2 linked regions of the Arcticibacter tournemirensis genome follow. Each later gene encodes a partner of the first gene's protein in a complex. Links are inferred from orthologs where the notes say so. Each region holds a gene or a part of one and is shown in the gene's direction. Other genes may lie near its edges.

Evidence for each region.
Region 2: the proteins of prfA (region 1) and prmC are in contact, whole or in part, in a crystal structure (PDB 2B3T), measured with the Escherichia coli proteins. The link is inferred for Arcticibacter tournemirensis from one-to-one orthologs.

Annotation. Positions count from the first base shown.
Region 1 is NZ_VFPL01000001.1:623,961-631,741, forward strand. What follows is about bases 2,986-5,942. They hold prfA (peptide chain release factor 1), read left to right. Parts: upstream 2,986-3,905; coding sequence 3,906-4,979; downstream 4,980-5,942. Other genes in these bases: BDE36_RS02705 (hypothetical protein), read right to left, coding at 2,986-3,304; BDE36_RS02720 (ISAon1 family transposase), read right to left, coding at 5,345-5,942. Outside these bases: BDE36_RS02695 (sensor histidine kinase), read right to left, coding at 1-1,703; BDE36_RS02700 (methyltransferase domain-containing protein), read right to left, coding at 1,713-2,477; more of BDE36_RS02705, read right to left, coding at 2,498-2,985; more of BDE36_RS02720, read right to left, coding at 5,943-6,328; BDE36_RS02725 (ISAon1 family transposase N-terminal region protein), read right to left, coding at 6,321-6,599; BDE36_RS02730 (RNA polymerase sigma factor), read left to right, coding at 7,134-7,742. UniProt on the Escherichia coli protein: Peptide chain release factor 1 directs the termination of translation in response to the peptide chain termination codons UAG and UAA.
Region 2 is NZ_VFPL01000001.1:3,085,946-3,091,770, forward strand. The notes cover bases 18-2,872. They hold prmC (peptide chain release factor N(5)-glutamine methyltransferase), read left to right. Parts: upstream 18-937; coding sequence 938-1,807; downstream 1,808-2,872. Other genes in these bases: ribD (bifunctional diaminohydroxyphosphoribosylaminopyrimidine deaminase/5-amino-6-(5-phosphoribosylamino)uracil reductase RibD), read right to left, coding at 18-675; BDE36_RS13040 (DUF763 domain-containing protein), read right to left, coding at 1,810-2,872. Also shown: more of ribD, read right to left, coding at 1-17; more of BDE36_RS13040, read right to left, coding at 2,873-3,012; BDE36_RS13045 (EcsC family protein), read right to left, coding at 3,302-4,015; BDE36_RS13050 (hypothetical protein), read left to right, coding at 4,111-4,335; BDE36_RS13055 (BlaI/MecI/CopY family transcriptional regulator), read left to right, coding at 4,562-4,939; BDE36_RS13060 (M56 family metallopeptidase), read left to right, coding at 4,946-5,825. UniProt on the Escherichia coli protein: Methylates the class 1 translation termination release factors RF1/PrfA and RF2/PrfB on the glutamine residue of the universally conserved GGQ motif, i.e. on 'Gln-235' in RF1 and on 'Gln-252' in RF2.

The DNA of each region.
Region 1 (7,781 bases):
AGTCCCGCGGTAACATCCGCCCTCTTTAAATCATCTTCATCAACGCGCGAGAAGATACGCAGTCCCTTTACTATTTCAGCTGTTCTGGTAGCTCCTTCATGTATTCCCTTCAGAAGATGCGATATTTCTATTTTAAGGTAATCGAAATCCAGCTCTTCCTTAATGTTCTCTATGCTTTTTTGCTTATCTGTCGTTGAAGTTTCCTCTGATAGAGCAATATCTTCAATTGACGACAGCGCTTCAATAAGCAGGTCAAAATCCCTCCTCAGAGGCGTTACATTCGATGTAACAAAGTTAATGGGGTTGTTTATTTCATGAGCAATTCCTGCCGTTAACTGCCCGAGCGAAGCCATCTTTTCTGATTCCACCAGCTGACTCTGTGCCTGCTTTAAATCTTCAAGCGTTACATTGAGTTCGTCGTTCGATTCTTTAAGCTCCAGCGTACGCTCATTAACCTTTTGCTCGAGTATAACGTTTTGTTCACGGATGATCCGTTCGTTCTCTTTGGCTACCCTTAGCGCTTCTGCCTGCGAAAACTCTTTCTCTTTCTTAAGTATATTTATGCGATCTGCCAAACCAAAGGAAAGCAGCGACATCTCGATAGCCGAAGCAAGTTGCATCGCATAGCTGGTGAGAGTGTTATAGGGAAGTATCTGGTAATCTTTCAGCAAAAAGATAATAGCTCCGGCAAGTAACACCGACCATGCCGAGAAAAAGAACTTCGCAGGCTGGTACCCCTTTATCATGATGGTAAGCGAGGTAACGAATATAACGATGGATGCCAGCGAAGTAGCCGACTGCATTATTTTAAAGCCTAACGGTATATTGCCGGCAAGAGTAGGCACAAAGCTGAGAATAAATAGTCCCATGCAAAGCCATAACGCCGGTCGTGCTCTTCTGAAGTTTTTACCAACCTCAAGATAGTTGTTGGTAAAGAGCAGGGCCGCAAATCCGCTGGTTGAGGCGAATAAGATGATACTTTTCGAATCAAAACCAGGCCAGGCAGGCCACAGATACTGGAAATTATAGCCCTTTAAGCCAACCTGCGTAAGCCCTACAAAAAAGATGTAAATTACATAGTATAAATAGCTCCTGTCCTGAACCGAGAAGTATACAAAGAGGTTGTAAAAGAGCATGATCAGAACGATACCTATGTAAATTCCCGAAAGCATATTTTCTTTGCTGCTTTGTTGGAACTGCGCTGTTGGCCGGCTTACATATATCGGGAGGAAAATTTGTTTATCCCCTCGTATCTTCAGAAAAAAAGTTTTAGTAGTATTGACCGGAACATTGAGGTCGAATAGATAATCCGGCGATTTGTATTTCCGCGTATTAAAGAAAACATCCTTTCCCGATGAAATATGCTCGTAGTCGCCATTTTTTCCGGGCGAGAAGAGTTCTACCTTATCCAGTTCAGGATAAGCAATATGTAATACTAAATGATTGTCTGACGACTGATTGCTGATACTAAACTTTAGCCAGATACTTGATTTGCTCAGGCCAAAATTAGGTACGGTTACCGTAGAGGGAACAAAGTCTGAAGAATGTAAGACCTCTTTAAAGCCAATTTCCTTATTGGGCTGCAATGTGAACAACTCTTTTCCCGCAAGTACCCTTTCTGTAGACTTTGTAATAACAACCTGTCCCTTGCAAAAAGAACAAACAAAAACGAAAAGAACAGCAATAAGAAAATTCTTTAGCATGTGGGTCATTTATTTTAAAGCAGAAGCTACCACCAGGTTCATTGAGCAAGCAAAGTAATGGTTCGAATCGGCCCGTTGCAAAGAAGCAATAAACGAATCGTATTCCTCAGCGTTTAAATACCCCTTGCTCTTCATTTCTGTTAGTGACTGATCAATAAGCAAATAAGTGAAAACTTCTTTCAATGACTTTAATGCGAAGGGAAATACCTCAAGTTTGATGTTTTTGAATTCTGCTTTTTCGAGATAGCCGGTAAGCTGTCTGGCCGCCCTGCCATTATTTATTTTTTCATCAGTAAGATAACGGCTCACTTTTTCTTCTATCGCAGTATCTGCATTATAAAACGAGAGGTTGCTCCAGTCGGTTTCCACAATAACCAGCGGTTGTCCTGGTTTTAATACTCTGTAAGCCTCGTTTATTACTTTCTGTGGCTCTTTAAGGTGCTGAATCAGTCTTTCGGTACGAATGCCGGAAAGAGTGGCATCTTCAAAAGGGATTGGACTAGCTTCTGAAAGAATGAACTCTACATTCTCATTATCAGCCGCAGCGCTGATCGCTTTATCAATCATCCGGGAGTCATGATCAATCCCAACAATCTTTACTTCCTTGCCCAGCAAGTTACCCAGATTAATGGCATCAATGCCTGTGCCGCAACCCAACTCAAGGACGGTTCCTTTCAGAATGGCAGTAAATGGATTATATGAATATTCCTTTAGTTTTTTTAGGATCGACGCAGTTCCTTCCAGATAACTGATGTCGTAGTGTTTATCTGACATTTGGTGTGTGTATTGCAATTTTATAAGATATTCAGATTGTTTTCGTCAATAGTAACAGGGCGTATTTTTTGAGAGTTTGCGATAGTGTCGGCAAGGCTCCATTTATCCAGGTTGGGAATCTCCAGCTCATAATGGATTTCTATTTCTTTTTTTCTTAACACCTCGGTACGAACAATATTGAGGTTTTTCCTTAATTCCATCATGGAGTTGCGATCTTCTTCGCTTGCCGTGCTTAATCCGTCCATATCTTCATAGATCATTGTTGTTGCTATAAGATCTAATTTTGGATAGTAAAACGTGCCGTTATTTCCCACCCTTGTTTCAAGGCGGTATCCTACAGTTTCGGTTAACTTTACAGTATAAGGGGCACAAAGCGCAAAAAGCGATTTAATACCGATCTGAGGGGCAAGCGATATTGCTGCGCGGGTTAAGAAGATACTGCCGATACCGTAGCCAGCGATTTCCCTTGAATTCCATAGTCCGCAGCCTTCTCCGGTGCCATACAGTGCATATTTTCTCACCAGACTATGGATTGTCGGATCCATCGCTCCTGTAGCCTGCTCAATGGGTAAGGGTTCACTTCCGCCTGCAACATGTATGCGGGCGCCGCCATATACTTTCTTTTTGTCCAATGATTCTACTATCAGCACAAAAGCTGCCGGATTAGTAAGCCATCCATGCCTTGCAGAGGTGATTTTTTGAATCCCGAAATTAGTAAGCACATGCGTATGTCCTTCTACAAACAATGCACAGGCCTCGGGGTCATCAATCGCACGGAATGCCCTTAGTCGTACTACTGGCTTCTCTTTGCTTAAAGTATTGTCCATCTGCAATCTTTTGCGCTAAATTTTCATAAATATTCTATCGAAAGGCAAAAAGCGAATCCAACCCCAAAATAACAATTTATTTTTGTTCTCTCCCAGTATATAATGTGATGTTCTGCTTTACCCGTGGAGGAGCATCATACCCTGGTCATGTTTAATGTTCAAAGACGGCCCTATATTATCATTGTTATCTTGTAAGTAGCATCCATAAGTAAATCTCCGGGATACACTTATCACTCCAATCCCTTAAAAGTCCCAGACCAGTGCCTGACCAGAACCTGATCTTGTCAGCATCTCATTAGGCTCTTGTCAGCATCATGTCAGACTCTCGTCAGACTTTAGTCTGACATGATCCTGAGGAGATGCTGACAAGATGCTGACGAGATCAGGCTTTGGTTAGACACTTGTCAGGCATTTATCCGGGTTTATCCAGTCCCCTGTGCTATCTTTTATGTTCTTAAACTAGTTTCCCGGGCGAAAACCTAATGGCCGTTACTTTTTGTATAAAAAGCCTTATTTTTGTGCACTTTGTAAAAAAATAAGTATAAACCGCATCAGTCATTGGGGGACGTTCTCCGACTATGCTTTTGCTTTTGAATAAAACATGCTAGATAAATTAGAAGCGATAAAATTACGCTGGGAAGAGGTGGAGCGGGAGCTGAGTGATCCTGCAACCATCGGCGATATGAAACGTTTTGCTCAGTTGAATAAGGAATATAAGGATCTGGGAAAGATCGTGGAGGAGTATAAGGTATATCACAATGTCGTATCTAATATAGATGCAAACCGGGATATCCTCAATAACGAGAAAGACGATGAGTTGCGCGAGATGGCGAAGCTTGATCTTGATGATTTGCTTGAGCAGAAAGAGGAAATGGAGGAGAGAATTCGTCTGATGCTGATACCTAAGGATCCCGAGGATGCTAAAAATGCAGTCGTCGAAATTCGCGGAGGTACAGGAGGCGACGAGGCAGCTTTGTTTGCTGGAGACCTTTACCGGATGTATACACGGTTTTTCGAGAAGAAAGGCTGGCGAACGGAGGTGGTGGACGTAACAGAAGGTACTGCAGGTGGCTACAAGGAGGTGATTCTTAAGGTTTCGGGAGAAGATGTCTATGGCCAGCTTAAGTACGAGTCGGGTGTGCATCGTGTACAGCGCGTGCCGGATACCGAAACACAGGGACGTGTTCACACCTCGGCAGCTTCCGTAGCTGTATTGCCCGAAGTAGAAGAAGTTGATTTTTATCTTAATCCTGCCGATGTGGAGATGCAGACTTCGCGTTCGGGAGGTGCAGGAGGACAGAACGTAAACAAAGTAGAAACAAAGGTGCAACTGACCCATAAACCGACAGGGATGGTGGTAGTTTGCCAGGTAGAGCGTTCTCAGCTTGCTAACCGCGAGCTTGCCATGGAAATGCTGCGTAGTAAACTTTACGACCTGGAGGTTCAGAAGCAAACAGGAGATATCGCTGCCAAACGAAAGACAATGGTATCTACCGGTGACCGCTCGGCGAAGATCCGTACCTATAATTATCCACAGGGGAGAGTAACAGAACATCGTATCGGATTAACGATGTATAACCTCCCGGCTATTATGGATGGAGAGATACAGGACATCATCGATGCCCTTCAATTTGCCGAAAATGCAGAGAAAATGAAAGAAGGATCGGGCATATAGAGTTAAAAATCGACTTTGTGAATATTCGTTGAAAATTATTTGCCTGATAGTCAGCTTTAAGGGAACTAATTGAAAATATATATTGACAAATAAAAGAAACAAGCTATATTTGCAGTCCCAAAAGGAACGGTTCGGTAGTTCAGCTGGTTAGAATACATGCCTGTCACGCATGGGGTCGCGGGTTCGAGTCCCGTCCGGACCGCAAAAGCCACTCAGAAATGAGTGGCTTTTGTATTTTTAGTGATTTTGAGATCCGCGGGACCGTGGATCGGGGATCCGAATCATCACTTTTATACTTATCAATTTCTAAAGGTGCCGGGTTACAATATAATGGATCAAGCGGAATTCCTGGGGGGAAGGCTTTATTAAGCATAAATATTAGCAAGACGGAATAAGAAGAAAGCAGTATCTCTAACACCTCTGGAGGTAGCTCTGAAAGCCTTGATCTTGGCATTGAAAGATTCAGCAGCGGCGTTGGTACTTCTGTTGTCAAAGAAGTTCAGGATATATTCGTAATGGCTTTGTACCGATCTGGCTACTGTGCTGAAAGAATCAATAGCAGAAGTTTCCACATCATTATACCACATGGCCAGTCTTTTAAAAGCCTGTGTCTTGCTCTTACAGATGGTAAAGATGTTACTTAACCTGAGGGCTAACTGATAGGCTTTATGTAACAGGGGATAGCGGGGAAATAGGATGTCTGCACGTTCTTTTTGTGATGGAGTCCATTTGCTTTCGTGTTTAAAGAGCAGATATCTGCTTCGGGCCAGGAGCTGCTTGAGGGTATCGCCATTAGGAAGCACCTCAGGCTGATAGCTTTGTTTGGTTTTCCTGGCCTGGGCAATCCGTCCGTTCTCCTCTTCCAAAGCTTCCCACCGGTATCTGATCCTGAGCTCCTGAACAGCATCGCTGGCAAGCTTTTGTACATGGAACCGGTCAATGACCCGGCGGGCAGATGGAAAGCATCTTCGGATAGCTTTGGCCATATTTGCAGCCATATCCAGGGTTACTTCTTTTACTTTTTTTCTCAGGCGGAATGATATACGCTCTAAAACTGCAATGATCTGATCGGCCTGAGTGCCTTTCAGCATGGCTACAATGCTCCCTTTTCTCCCTCTTGCAGCCTTATTAGTGATTATAGTATACAATTCTCCGCCAGAGAGGGCCGTTTCATCTATACTGAGGTATTCTCCCATGTTGGCCGGGAATATCATCCATTCGGCAGCATGATCTTTCTGTTCCCACTGATGGAATGTACTGATATGATCTTTATATTGTTCCTGTAACTGTTTACCGTCAATCCTAAAATAGTGTCCCAGTTGATGACAGCTTACCGGATAATTATCCAAATATTCCTTTTAAAAAAGCGGCGAATTCTGTGGTCATCCGCGCTCCTTTCTGTACTAAATCCCAGTCTCTGGTTACTATAGTCCCTTTATCTGCTACTTCCCATCTGCGCCGTTTTATACACAAGTTTACCTTCTGGCCCCGGATAGGAAAGTCCTGAATGGTGATTTCGGGCATGAACCCCTTGGATTCCAGCTTTTGGTTGTGATATTCCTGGGGAAGGATATTCTTCTCTTCAAGATATATATGCAGGCCTGCTGCACTTTGAAGCACCTGTGTTAATTCAAAAAATTCTAAGATGCCTTTCGGTAATAATATGCTCGCTAACTGTAGGTATGGATCTTGCAAGGGTTACTCTTTTTACGTGTTATTAACTCTCCGCAAAAAAACAACTTTTCATTGTATCCCCCAAGTATTCCGCTTGATCCAATATAATTAAACGAAGGGAAGAATGTTGTTAATATCGAGCAGGACAGTTAAGGTTGCCAAATCTTAAGGAGACAAGTATTATTGTCCACTGATCAGTATAAACGACGAATTTTATGACGAAAAATATTACACCTTGAAAAAAATCTTTAAACCTTTTTTAATTCACTCTTCTGAAATCAGTGATTTGCGGGAGGGTTGTTCTTTGCTCTGTGCTGTTTTCAAGAAGGGATCAAAGAGATGATTTTTTAAACTAGCTAATAGCCTTCGATTTGATCTGTTATGATGAATGAAAATAGTGGCTTTGTTTGGTTCCGGTACAGTGGCCGGTATGGAAACAGCAGAACTGTCAGGAACGGTTAAGATTGATATTTTATAGATATGAATATCTGCAACGAACAGTCCGATATGGAATTAGTTACCTTGTTAAAAGCAGGTGATGTTCTTGCCTTTACAAGGCTATACAACAAATACAGTCGAAAAATGTATATTAATATGTATAGGATGGTAAAGGACAACGATGTTGTAGAGGAGATGATTCAGGTTTTATTTTCACGGATATGGCAACATCGGGAAGCTATTACTTATGAATTTGATTTTTCCTCTTATCTCTACCGTGCCGCATCGAATCTGGTATGCGACTTTTATAGGAAGTTGGAAAGTGACAAAAAAATGAGGGCCCATTTTATATCCACCATAACTGAACACTATTCCCATATAGAAGAAGATATATATTTCAAGGAAAGTAAGATGCTTTTAGAGCAGGCGTTGGCTCTGCTTTCCCCTCAGCAACGGCATGTTTATCAACTATGTAAAATTGACGGTTTTAGTTATAAAGAAACTGCAGGCAGGCTCGGGATTTCTCCATATACGGTTAAAGAATATCTTTGTACGGCAAAACGCCTGGTTAGAACTTTTATTACGGCGAACATGGAAACTATAGGTTGTTTTACAGCTGTTTCTTTTTTGTTGAGTAAGTTATACTTTTAAGAACTTAATCCCCCCGTTTTCTTTTGAAATGCGTCTTTA
Region 2 (5,825 bases), 2.5 Mb from region 1 along the record:
AATCCTTTTCGGGTTGCGGCCACGCCATTCCCTCACGTTGAGCTGCGGATTGTCTATTAAGGCGGTGTTCTTTCCGACCAGTATGGCATCCTCTTCCGCACGCCAGCGGTGCGTAAGGATACGGGCGGCTGCGGAGCTTATCCATTGCTGCGAACCATTATTAGGAGCGAAAAAGTGATCGGCTGTTTCAGCCCATTTCAAAATGATGTAGGGCCGCTGTTTTTTTAACCTCGTAAAAAAGCGGCGGTTTAGAAAGTCGCATTCTTTCCGGAGGACGTTTTCTTCAACCGTTATACCGGCATTCCTTAGTTGCTGAATGCCTTTTCCGTTAACCTGATCGAAGGGATCAGGACTGCCTATCACCACTTTCGGGATCCCGTGCCTGATAATCAGGTGGGCACATGGTGGTGTCTTTCCATAATGCGAGCATGGTTCCAGCGTGACGTATATTACCGACTCTTTTAACCTGGCTTCTGCATCCGCAAAGGCAGCAAATACTGAATTGACAGCATTTACTTCTGCATGTGCTTTGCCGTACTCCTGGTGAAAGCCCTCACCAATGATCTTATCATGATGTACAATAACGGCACCTACCATGGGATTGGGACTAACTCTTCCCGCTCCCAGCCGTGCCAGCTCAACAGCACGATGCATGTATTTTTCTTCCGGTGTGATCAAAACAATTTCGGATATTTTAATTTTCTACTAAGAAACGCTTTAGCGATTCGATCTAAGAATATGCAAGTTTACATAAAAAGAGAAAAGCTGAACTGATAAAATGATATTCTCTACATTTCATCAGTAAAACTGCTTTTCAAAGGAAGATAAGACCGATCCACTTGTTTTATATGCAGCTTTATGTAAACTTGCATATCAAACAAGTCTTAGTTTGTAAAATAGAAGAACACAACAAAAGACCGTTTACTTTTCAGGAAACATGACATTTGGAGATATAGAAACAATATATGTAAATCAGCTACCATCCTTTTACGAGAAGGATGAGGCTAAAAGCATAGCAGCGCTTGCTGTAGAACATGTTTGCAATGTGAGCAAGAGCTATTATCTGCTTCATAAGAATGATTCTGTTACGTTAGTGCAGGAAACCTCTCTTATAAGAATTCTTGACGAACTTCGTTTGGGAAGGCCTCTTCAGTATGTGATGGAAGAAGCCGACTTTTTCGGACTGCGGTTTAAAGTAAACTCTTCTGTGCTTATACCCCGGCCCGAGACTGAGGAGCTTGTACACTGGGTGCTGACTTTTGTAAAAGAAAAAAACCGGATTAAAAGAGCTGAGGAAGCGCTCTCTGTTCTTGATATTGGTACCGGCAGCGGCTGTATCCCTGTTGCACTGAAGCGAAATCTTCCTGAAGCTGTAATATGTGGACTTGATATTTCCTCTGATGCTCTCGAAACGGCAACAGCGAATGCCGCTCTCAATGGAACGGAGGTTCGGTTTATCCAGGGAGATATTTTGGATAGTACATTTAGTCTTCAGCCTGTTAGATTTAACATCATTACAAGTAATCCCCCTTATGTTACCAGTTCCGAGAAAAAAGGAATGCATAAGAACGTTCTTGATTTTGAGCCTCATACCGCTTTGTTTGTGCCTGATGAAGACCCACTGATATTTTACCGGTATATCGCCGATTTCAGTCTCAGGCACCTTGATTCTGAAGGATCTATCTTTCTTGAAATCAACGAGCACTTTGGCGCTGAAACATGTGCTTTACTGGAAGCGAAAGGCTTTAAAACAGAATTGAAGAAAGACTTACGGGGGAAGGACAGGATGATAAAAGCGTGGCGATAAACTCAGAAGAGTTTTAACTGCTGATCAACAGGCGGTTTAGCTTTGCCAAAAACGGTACGGCCTCCATAGCGCCAGGATTCATTCCGTTCTTTTTCGATCAGCTGTTCGAAGTTGTTGTTTGGTTTAAAGTCTTTTTCGGCCTTTTGTGCAATCTCACCTAGTTTTCGAAGAGCCAGTTGTTTATCGGAATTGCCCATTTTTGCTTTGTGTACCGCTGTCTGCAATGTGCTTATCGTTTCATCGTAAACGTTGATTGGCACTGGAAATGGGTGGCCATCTTTGCCGCCGTGGGCAAAAGAAAAGCGTGCAGGATCTTTAAAGCGGGATGGAGTTCCGTAAATTACTTCGCTTACCAGAGCAAGGGACTGCAGTGTGCGGGGACCTACACCTTCGAGCAGCAGGAGCTCTTCGAAATCCGACGGCCTCTTGTCGCGCGCCAGCCAGAGGATGCTTCCAAGCCGTTTCAGATCTACATCTTTTGAGCGTACGTCGTGATGTGCAGGCATAACCAGTTTTTGCGCCTCGGCAAGCATCTGTTTTGGGTTCTCGACAGTTAAGGCCATTACTCCATCTCTTGCGGTGGAAGCCTCCCTGGCCACCATGTTTAAAATACTTCCCTGATTTGTTCCGCAAATACCTGTGTGAGGTTCGTCCACGAAAGAGGCGAGGGACGAAGAATGCCAGTGATAACGTCTTGCTGTTGATCCTCCGGTCTGCATTCCCTGCTGAACAACCGTCCACTGGCCTTCATCGCTTACTATAAAGCTATGCATATATAACTGAAAGCCATCCTGAATGGCGGTGTTATCTACTTTTGCACTTAACTTACTGCAACGCACCAGGTAGCTGCCGTCAATGCCTGTACGTTCGCCCACTGAAAGAAGTTCGCGGGGCGCTTCACGCGAATATTTTCCTTTCCCGCCGCAGATATAGATCCCCAGTTCTCGGGAGTGAGGATTTACGGCACGTTTTAATGCTCCCATGACAGAGGTAGTAATACCCGAAGAATGCCAGTCCATGCCCATTACAGCTCCAAGACTCTGAAACCAGAAAGGATCACTGAGCCGTCGTAACACTTCCTGCTTTCCGTATTCGATGATAATAGCCTCTGTAATAGCCAGGCCCAACTTTGCCATTCGTTCTGCCAGCCATTGAGGAACGTAGCCGTAATGTAAAGGCAGATCTGCACTTCCCGATCGTTTCATTGCTAACAAAGTTAGTAAAAAATAAAGTGAGTGTACTTTTTTCTTTGACCGCAAAGAAAAAAGATACCAAAAAAGAAACTCGCGGCTGCTTTCATTGCTTTGAAAATGGGTGCGTTTACGAAGTTTGATGCAGCCGCAATGAAAAAGGCCGCTATTTGCGGTTTCGGCGGGGTAGTGGTGTGAATATATTAAAGAAAAATAATTATCTATCACATAGTTAACGTGCCAATATTGTATCTAAAAAGCCTGAGGTATAGTATGTACTTCAAGGCTGAAGGTAAACTTTTCCTTATAATAATCTCATTCTGTAAGCATTTTTTGCTGCTTCGCCTAACTGATTCATGAGTTTATAATTGGCAATAGCACCTACTGCGGCACCGATTACCGGTAGTAGCTGCGCCATTTTGGCCAGATCAATATAGTCGCGGTATTCCTGCTGAAAGCTGCGCCAGTCGAAATCTTCAGGCTTTTCCGGTAAGCCTTGCTCGTATGTGTGCCAGTTTTCAATGAGCTTATATGTTTCTTTTCTCTTCTTCCGGCTGGAAAAGGTTAATTGGAAGATGTAGAGAATATAGAGCCGCTCTTTGTAATCTTTGACGTCGAAACCATAAACGGAAGCGGCATCAAACAGGAATTTTAGCTTTAATCCTAGCAGGAGCGGGAAGTCGGCCAGTCCGAGCAGAATGCCTCCAGCGCCCGTTACGGCGCCCTCAGCAACGGCAGAATTACGATAAAATGATATTCGTTCCTGCAACTGATTTTCTCTGAACTGCAAGGGAACGTCTGTAAGCATTCTGGCGGACGTATATTTTGCTCCAAACAGAACGGCCTCTACCATTTTTTGGATGGTAGTGGTAATCACGGCATGGGCTTTTTCCGGAATCATCCGGTTAATCCGGTCCTGCGCCCTTTTTGAGAGCTTGTCGAAAAGACCCGGATCCTGCTGCATTTTCTGCTGCCATGCTTGTAGTTCGGCACGTGCCTGATCTTCGTAATTCATCATAGTATAGGATACTAATCTAAGAACTTATTTGGCGTATTTAAGTTTTTTGAGATCCTCATGTCGGCCCTCCGCCAAAATATCGTTAATTTTGTGTCATGGAAGAACCTTTTGATATTGAATCAGGACATATTACATATTCTGTATTTCCCGAAGAGGACGGTGTTTATACTATTTTTAAAGAGGGAATTGAGTATATGAAGATCCAGAAAGACGAGGGGGAACAGTGGCTTAAACTAGATCCTGAGACAGATCTTCCTCTGTTTGACGTTGACGAGGAAGTGAACCTGATAGGCGGCGAGATCCTGCGTTATAAGTTGTAGGTTGTAAGTTATACGTAGTAGGGTATAAGTGATACGTTGTAAAATAAGCTAATAATTGAGAACCTAAACTTTGTAAGTAATAAATGTAAAGTTTTGCCTTTAGTTTCACCCAGGGACCAGCGCTTCTCTTGTATACGGTTACTGCCTTCTGTTAAAAAAAGTTAAAAATATTTCTTAATTACGAAATAGTTCGTACTATTGTAATACGAAATTATTCGTAGTTAAGATGAATATAAAACCAACGGATAGCGAGTTAGAAATTCTGCAGATATTATGGCAGAAGAGGGAGTGTACTGTAAGGGAAGTAAATGAAATACTTTCGGAGGAGCGTGGCGAGGAAGTAGGTTATACTACTACACTCAAGCTTATGCAAATTATGCACGAGAAGGGGATGGTAGAGCGCGATACCAGTTCGCGGACTCACATATACAAAGCGTTGATGAATCCCGAACGTACAAGAAACAGCATTCTTAATAAAGTGATTGATACGGTATTTAACGGATCGGCCAGCCAATTGGTGATGCAGGCTTTAAGTAACCGGAAATCGTCAAAGGAAGAGATCGAACAGATAAAGAAATATTTGGATCAACTGGATAAAAAATAGAATAGTATGGACACTGTTAAATTATTTCACGGCTTAACGGAGGCTATGTACGAATCCCTCGGTCAGGGATTAATAATTTATTTGTTAGCCAAATTAATCATATTCCTTCTTCCCTGGATGGATTCGGCTTTCCGGTTCCGGTTGTTATATATTTCCTTATGTGTTATTTTTCTTCTATTTACCGGACGAATGGTCGAGGTTGCGCTTACAGGGCAGCAAGTGGCCGAATACCCGGGCGCAGTGATCGGAGCAAACGAAGTCAGCAACGGTGATTTCAGCATTAAGGCAGTAGCCCATAAGTATGCATCGGGAATAGGGTTATTATATTTGGCGGGCATTCTGGTGCAGACGGCGATATTGATCGCCTCTCTATTGAAGATCCGATGGTATAAGAATCAGAAAAGCCTCCACATTAATCAACTGTGGCAGATCAGGATGGAGTCTCTTCAGGAGGTTTTACATATAAAACGGAAGGTGACTTTGTACTTTGGGGAGCGTATTGCCGGGCCCTTTACTACGGGGTGGATAAAGCCCGTTATCTTTTTCCCTCTTGCTTCATTAAACAACCTTAGTGTTGAGCAGGTTGAGGCAATCCTTACACACGAACTGGCGCATATTAGGCGTAACGACTATTTGTGGAACCTGCTGCAGCGCGTTATGGACATGATTTTATTCTTTAATCCTGTAACGTGGGCTCTTTCTGCAGAGATCAGACGCGAGCGTGAATATTGTTGTGACGACATGGTGCTGGGGCGGAATTCGTCATCGGTTTCCTATGCAAAAGCTTTGTTCTTACTCGAACAGGAGCGTACAGGTTATAGCTTAATAATGCAGGCCGGCGGTACCAAAAGAGATTCATTATTAAACCGTATAAAACGATTAACAG